Regions from separate parts of the Pseudomonas sp. o96-267 genome, predicted to be linked through region 1. Evidence: riboswitches for the same ligand, from Rfam matches in the RefSeq annotation. Region 1 holds a riboswitch; the other holds the start of a gene.
The links. Region 1 has a riboswitch for cobalamin ahead of EGJ86_RS03995 (TonB-dependent siderophore receptor). Riboswitches for the same ligand answer to the same signal wherever they lie in the genome.

Region 1 (3,839 bases):
CCCGGCTGCCAGCGATAGGCCTCGGCATTGCGCCAGTAGCGCTGGGTTTTGATGTAGTAGAGCTGGTTGCTGGCACTGAGCACGTCGCTGATGCGCCAGTCGGTCACCAGGCGGGTGATCTGGTCGTTGTAGCGAATGTCGGCATTGGCGACGTTGTAGTTACGTTCGCGGATGCTCTCGCGGTACTTGCCGGCCACCAGCGGCGTACCCAGATAGCGCTCGGGGCTCTGGTCACCGTGGTCGTGGGACAGGGTGAAGCTCAGGTCGTCACTGGCATCCCAGCGCAACGCAGCGCTCAGCGCCAGGCTCTCGGAATCACCGCGGTCGACCCAGCCATTGCTGGCCTGCTGATTGAGATTGAAGCGGTAGCTCAGGGCCTCGCTCAGCGAGCCGCCGCTGTCCAGCGCGGCCTGGCGGCGGTCATCGCTGCCATAGCCGAGGCGCATGTGGTTGCGGATGTCACCCGCGAAGGGCTTCTTCGGCACCACATTGATCACCGCGCCGGTTGCACCTTCGCCATAGAGCACCGACGCCGGGCCGCGCAGCACGTCGATGCGCTCCACCGACCAGGTGTCCACCGGGAATGTCACGGTGCCCGCACCGATGTACTGACGCGTGCCGTCGTACAGCTGCATGGTCGAGGCGTGGCCGCTAAAGCCACGCGCCGACAGCGCCGTGCCACCGTTGCCCGGCGTGCCGATGGTGCTGATGCCCGGTGTGCGGGTCACCGCATCCTGCACGCTGCGGTTGTTGCGCTCGCGCACTTCGGCACCGCTCAGGCTGCTGGTGCTCGCCGGGGTTTGCAGGGCCGACAGGTCGAGGCGCGAGCCAGCCGTGGTCGCCGTATGCAGGCGGGTCTCGCCCTCCTGCGCGGCTTGCGCCTGGACGGTGACAGCGGGGAGATCGACAGCGGACTCGTCGGCTAGGGCGGTACCGCCAGCCAAGACCACCAATGGCAGAGAGCAGACGCGAAAGAGGTGTTGCACGTGAACAATTCCGGGGCGTTGAAGAAGCTCGTCGAGTCGCTTCGAGGCGTTGGAATCGGGGCTTGCAACGGCCAGTGACGACCGCGGATGACTCTGGCCTGAAGCGATAATGTTATTGTTATAACATAACAATATCTTGTTTTGCAGGTAGCTGAAACCGAGCCCCGGCCCTTCCTTCAGGCATGACGAAAAGAGGTTCTTGTAGCGGAAATGGCGCGCCATATTGCTTCCATCGCAAAGAGAAAAGGCACGGCAATCCGATGGAAAATGCGCAACAGCAGACAGGGGCACGGGGCGCCCTACTGGAGTCAACGCCCGCCCACCGCGGGTTGCCAGACACAAACGACTCCAGGCCGGTCTCCGGGCTTGCGAGGGTCATGAACGCATCGCCTTCCCATGCGCGTGGCGCACAGTGGCGTATCGATGCGGTCGCTCGCTTACCGTTGCGGGGGCAGCGTCGGACTTGAACCGACTTCCCGTTTCACCTCACGCGCGGCGGCGTGAGACACCTGAAGCGGGGCGGATATGACCACCCGTCTCCGCTCAAGTCAAGGCGCGGGACATGTTGTGGGAGGCGCTTTAACGGCGATTGCTCTTCTGTAGGAGCGGCTGGCCGGCATTGCGCTTCAGCCGCGAAAGGTGGGCGTTAAGCCTGCTCGTCGATACGCAATTCCGGCAACGCCCTACCCGCCACCAGGCGCTCGTCGACCAGACGAATCACCGCCGCCTCGTCCTTGATGCCGTACCACTCGCCCTGTGGATAAAGGCTCGCGGTCGGCCCCAGGTCACAGGGAAACTGGCACTGGCTGCGGGTGATATGCACGCCGCCCTCGCACTCCAGCTTGCCGGCGGCCTTGAGCCGCTGGCGCAAGGTTTTCCACAGGCCCAGCGCGCCCTTGCGCGTGCAGCGCGTGCCGTTGCACAGCAGCAGGCGCTGCGCATGCGGCGGAATCTGCGACCAGGCGTGGTGCTCCGGAACGGGCGGTACGTCGCTGCAGGGGAGATGCGCTTCGTGATGCGCCAGCAGCGCGCCCAGTCCATCGAGCCAGCTGTCTTCCAGCGCCGTGCAGACCACAAACACTGCGGCTCCGTCGCCCCGTTCGGCGATGCACTCGCGCAGCCAGTCGCGGTGCGCGGCATCGGCGCGCGGCTCCAGATCGACCACCAGCAGCGGACGTGGCGCCTCATCGATGGCCAGCCAGAAACCATCCTGCTCCGTGTCGTGCAGGTGCGCTTCACCGAGCAGCATTTCGATGCGCTGCCGCAGACGCTCGGCCGAGGCTCCACGACCCAGGCCGAGGCCGATGAACAGAACGCGGGCGTAGGGAGTTTGGCTCATGACAGTCTCCAGAACGGTCCGGCAGTCTAGCAGCGTGCGTAGGGTGGACGTCGCTTTTCACGTCCACCAAAGCGGTGGATCGATAAAGCGCGATGCAACCGCCGCGACGATCGCAAGCGTAGGGCGGGTGCAACCCGCCAGACCGGCGTTGGCGGGTTTCACCCGCCCTACAGGGACAGCGCCTCGTAGAGAGCGTCCAACTCCGCGAACTCCCGCGTTACCGCCGGCAACTGCGGCCGACGTAATAGCAACACCGGCAATCCAAGCTCACGGGCGACTTGCAACTTCGGTTCGGTGGACGCGCTGCCGCTGTTCTTGCTCACCAGCACGTCGCAACACAGGCGGGCGAACAGGGCGCGTTCCTCGTCCAGCGAGAACGGCCCGCGCGCACCGATAATCTCGGCGCGCGGCGGCGCCGGCTCGGCCTGCAGGCAGCGCACCGTCCAGTGCTGGTGTTCAGGGATTTCATGCAGATGCGCCAGCGGCTCACGCCCGGAGGTGAAGAACGGCCGTTCGAATGGCGCCAATGCGCGGATCAGCTCATCCCAACCGTCCACTTCGCGCCAGTCGTCATCCGCGCCGGCCTGCCAGCCAGGGCGACGCAATGCCCAGCACGGCACGTCTGCGATTTCTGCGGCGCGGGCCGCGTTGTGGCTGATCTGCACCGCATAGGGGTGGGTCAGGTCCAGCAGCAGTTCAATGCCTTCGTCGGCGATAAAGGCTGCCAGGCCCTCGGCACCGCCGAAGCCGCCGACGCGCACGCGGCAGGCCAGGTCGTCCGGCACCCGACCAAGACCGGCCAGGCTGTACACCGTCTCCGGACCCAGCCGACGCGCCAGACGCAGCGCTTCGGTAGTGCCGCCAAGCAGCAGGAGTCGCGCGCTCACGGCTTGCGCACAGTCAGCAGGGTGATCGGCAGCGCCGCACGCCAAGTGTCGAAGCCGCCCAACGGCTGCGCCTGGGCCACGGTCAGACGCAGCAGCTCACCGCCGTGCTGCTCACGGAAGGCGACCAGCGCCGCCTCACTCTGAATGGTCACGGCATTGGCCAGCAGACGCCCGCCCGGCTTGAGCGCGGCCCAGCAATCATCGAGCACGCCTGGCACGGTGACGCCGCCGCCGATGAAGATCGCATCCGGTGCCGGCAGTCCATCCAGTGCTTCGGGCGCATGTCCAGCGACCAGTTGCAGACCGGGCACGCCGAGGGCATCACGGTTGTGGCGGATATGATCCTGACGCCCTTCGTTGGCCTCGATGGCAATGGCCAGGCAGGTCGGATGGGCGCGCATCCATTCGATGCCGATGGAGCCGCAACCGGCGCCGACATCCCACAGCAACTCGCCAGGCAGCGGCGCCAGCCGAGCCAGGGTGACGGCGCGCACGTCGCGCTTGGTCAGTTGCCCGTCGTGGCGGTAGGTCTCGTCCGGCAGGCCGCAGGTCGGTGGCAGCAGTTGCGCGCCGGTGTCGGCCAGGCACTCTACGGCCAGCAGATTGAGATCGGCACCGCGTGGCAGG
Region 2 (3,839 bases), on a different contig from region 1:
GGCCGAAACGCCCGGCCATCGAGATGATGCGCGAAGCCTACGCCGGGCGCTTTCACTACATCCTCTACTTCCAGCAACCGGGGCTGGCCGAGGCCGAGCTGGACGAGGATATCGGCCGTAGCCTGCGCCTGCTGCTAGGCGGCCTCGGCGATGCCTTGCTGGCGACGGACAAGCCGGCCGATGCGCGGCTGTTCGACGGCATGCCGGATGACCTGCCGCTGCCGCCCTGGTGCAACGAGGCGATGTTCGCCCACTACCTGCGCACCTTCGAGCGCCACGGTTTTCGCGGCGCGCTGAACTGGTACCGCAACTTCGAGCGCAACTGGCAACGCAGCGAGCATCTGGCGGGTCTGCAGATCACGCAGCCAACGCTGTTCCTGCTCGGCGAGCACGACCCGGTCGGCCGCTTCGAGGCGCCGACGCTGAAACGCATGGGCGACAAGGTGCCGCACCTGGAACGCCACGACCTGCCCGGCGCCGGCCACTGGCTGCAGGCCGAATGCGGTGAACGGATCAGCGTACTGCTGCTGGATTTCCTAGCGCGAAACTACCGGTAACGGCGAGATGGACAGCGGATTGGGCTGTTTTCCTGGCATCAGGTAAACTGCCGCATCTTTTACACCTATAACGATTCGCCTGATGCCGACCACTTTCCACGAGATCCCCCGCGAGCGCCCGTTGACGCCGCTGCTCGACAGCGCCAACACGCCCGACGAACTGCGCCGCCTGGCCGAAGCGGACCTGGAAACCCTCGCTGACGAACTGCGCCAATACCTGCTCTACAGCGTTGGCCAGAGCGGCGGGCACTTCGGTGCCGGCCTCGGCGTGATCGAGCTGACCATCGCCCTGCATTACGTCTTCGACACCCCCGATGACCGTCTGGTGTGGGACGTCGGCCATCAGGCCTACCCGCACAAGATCCTCACCGGTCGTCGCGAGCGCATGGGCAGCCTGCGCCAGAAGGACGGCCTGGCCGCCTTCCCACGGCGCGTCGAGAGCGAGTACGACACCTTCGGCGTCGGCCACTCCAGCACCAGCATCAGCGCGGCACTGGGCATGGCCATCGCCGCCCGTCTGAAAGGCGAGAAGCGCAAGAGCGTGGCGGTGATCGGCGACGGCGCACTGACCGCCGGCATGGCCTTCGAGGCGCTCAACCACGCCACCGACGTCGGCGCCAACATGCTGGTGATCCTCAACGACAACGACATGTCGATCTCCAAGAATGTCGGCGGCCTGTCCAACTACCTGGCCAAGATCATCTCCAGCCGCACCTACGCCAGCATGCGCGAGGGCAGCAAGAAGATCCTCTCGCGCTTGCCTGGCGCCTGGGAAATAGCGCGCAAGGTCGAGGAGCACGCCAAAGGCATGCTGGTACCCGGCACCCTGTTCGAGGAGCTGGGCTGGAACTACGTCGGCCCCATCGACGGCCACGACCTGCCCACCCTGCTCGCCACCCTGCGCAATATGCGCGACCTCGACGGTCCGCAGTTCCTCCATGTGGTGACCAAGAAGGGCAAGGGCTTCGCCCCGGCCGAGGTCGACCCCATCGGCTACCACGCCATCACCAAGCTGGAGCCGGTAACGCCTGTCGCTGCACCCAAGAAGCTCAGCGGGCCGAAATACTCCAACGTGTTCGGTCAGTGGCTGTGCGACATGGCCGAGCAGGACGCGCGCCTGGTCGGCATTACCCCGGCGATGAAGGAAGGCTCGGATCTGGTGGCGTTCAGCGAGCGCTTCCCCGAGCGCTACTTCGACGTGGCGATTGCCGAGCAGCACGCCGTGACCCTGGCCGCCGGCATGGCCTGCGAAGGTGCCAAACCGGTGGTGGCGATCTACTCCACCTTCCTCCAGCGCGCCTATGACCAACTGATTCACGACGTGGCCGTGCAGCACCTCGACGTGCTGTTCGCCATCGACCGTGCCGGTCTGGTCGGCGAAGACGGTCCGACCCATGCAGGCAGCTTCGACCTGTCTTACCTGCGCTGCATCCCCGGCATGCTGGTGATGACGCCGAGCGACGAGAACGAGATGCGCCGCATGCTCACCACCGGCCACCTGTTCGACGGCCCGGCAGCGGTGCGCTACCCGCGTGGCACCGGCCCCAATGCAGCGCTCGATGCCGGCCTGGAGCCGCTGGAAATTGGCAAGGCGGTGATACGCCGCCAGGGCAAGGACGTCGCCCTGCTGGCCTTCGGCGTGCAACTGGCCGAAGCCCTGCGCGTGGGTGAAACGCTGGATGCCACAGTGGTCGACATGCGCTTCGTCAAACCGCTGGACGAAGCCCTGCTGCGCGAACTGGCAGGTAGCCACACGCTGCTGGTGACCATCGAAGAAAACAGCATCATGGGCGGCGCCGGTAGCGCGGTCAGCGAATTCTTCGCCGCCGAGAACATCCAGATGTCGATGCTGCACCTGGGCCTGCCCGACTACTACGTCGAGCACGCCAAGCCCAGCCAGATGCTCGCCGAGTGCGGTCTCGACGAAGCAGGCATCGAACGCGCGGTACGTGAGCGTCTGAGTTTGCTTCAGGCCTGAGCATGAAGCCCGCTCATCGCTATATGAGCGGCGCTTGCTTGTGATTCATATGCGTGCGCACTAAGGTGCGCGCCATTCATGTTCCGCCAGGGTGCGCTGCGCAAGCAGTGTTAAACGGGAAGTCGGTGCGCTCGTCACGAGCAATGCCGACGCTGCCCCCGCAACGGTAATCGACTGCACGCGCTGAGCGTGCGCCACGTCCAACAGCCACTGGGCTCTGCCTGGGAAGGCGGACGCGGGTCGAGAGCCCGGAGACCGGCCAAGGCGGTGCGACTGGTGTTGCGGAGGGCAGCACGGTCAAGCGCCGTCCTGCGCTTGCGCCTGCCCTCCTCGACCGTCTGCCGCCCGTTGAGGAAAGAAAATGAAACTGTCCCGTCTGGCTCTGGCCATCGCCGTCATGCCAGGTCTCTCGCTGGCCGCCGAGCCCTACGTGGCCGAGCCGCTGGTCGTCACCTCCGGGCGCCTGGCCGAACCGCAAGCGCAGGCTACCGCGGCTACCACGGTGTTCGAGCGGGACGACATCGAACGTCTGCAGGTCAGTAGCGTGCCCGACCTACTCAGCCGCGTGCCCGGTGTGTCTATCGTACAAAGCGGCGGTCGCGGCAGCCTCACCAGTCTGTTCCTACGTGGCGCCAACGCCAACCAGACCCTAGTGCTGGTAGATGGCGTACGTCTGAATGCTGCTGCCAGCGGTCTGGCCCGTCTGGAGTTTCTCAGCCCCGATCAAATCGAGCGTATCGAGGTCGTGCGCGGCGCCCGCTCGGCGCTTTACGGCTCCGACGCCATTGGCGGAGTGGTCCAGATCTTCACTCGGCGCGGCGAGGATCGCCTGCAGCCGCGCCTACGCCTGGCCGCCGGCAGCCAACAGACCTTCGAGCGTAGCCTAGGCATGTCCGGCGGTGACCAGCGCACCCGCTTCGATCTCGGCGCAAGCCTGGTCGAACGCGCCGGCTTCGACCGCTCCCAAGATGGCCGTGGTTACGACAACGACCACGATGGCCTGCGCCGCAAGGCCTTCAACCTAAACCTCGATCATCGCTTCAACGACCGTCTCAAGGGAGGCCTGAGCCTGCTCGAGCAACATGGCGAGAGCGAGTACGACGACCTGTTCAGTTTCGATCCGGGCAACCCCAGCGAACGCTTCAGCGTCTCCAGCATTGCCGGCCATCTCGAAGCGCAACTCGCCAAAGACTGGAGCAGCCGCCTGGAGCTCGGTCATAGCGAGGACAAGAGCGAAAACCGCGACCCGCTGAATGCCGACAACAACTACGCCTACAACACCTACCGCGACAGTGCCGGCTGGC

Region 2: linked by a shared signal. The riboswitch ahead of EGJ86_RS12605 (TonB-dependent receptor domain-containing protein) and the one ahead of EGJ86_RS03995 (TonB-dependent siderophore receptor) in region 1 are both predicted to bind cobalamin.

What each region holds. Positions count from the first base shown of each region.
Region 1 is NZ_RHQP01000004.1:118,479-122,317, forward strand. It holds gene EGJ86_RS03995 (TonB-dependent siderophore receptor) at 1-986, opposite strand, end outside; cobalamin riboswitch at 1,320-1,514, opposite strand; gene EGJ86_RS04000 (ferredoxin) at 1,633-2,325, opposite strand; gene EGJ86_RS04005 (cobalt-precorrin-6A reductase) at 2,493-3,212, opposite strand; gene cbiE (precorrin-6y C5,15-methyltransferase (decarboxylating) subunit CbiE) at 3,209-3,839, opposite strand, start outside.
Region 2 is NZ_RHQP01000015.1:86,742-90,580, reverse strand. It holds gene EGJ86_RS12615 (alpha/beta fold hydrolase) at 1-557, shown strand, start outside; gene dxs (1-deoxy-D-xylulose-5-phosphate synthase) at 640-2,535, shown strand; cobalamin riboswitch at 2,608-2,814, shown strand; gene EGJ86_RS12605 (TonB-dependent receptor domain-containing protein) at 2,897-3,839, shown strand, end outside.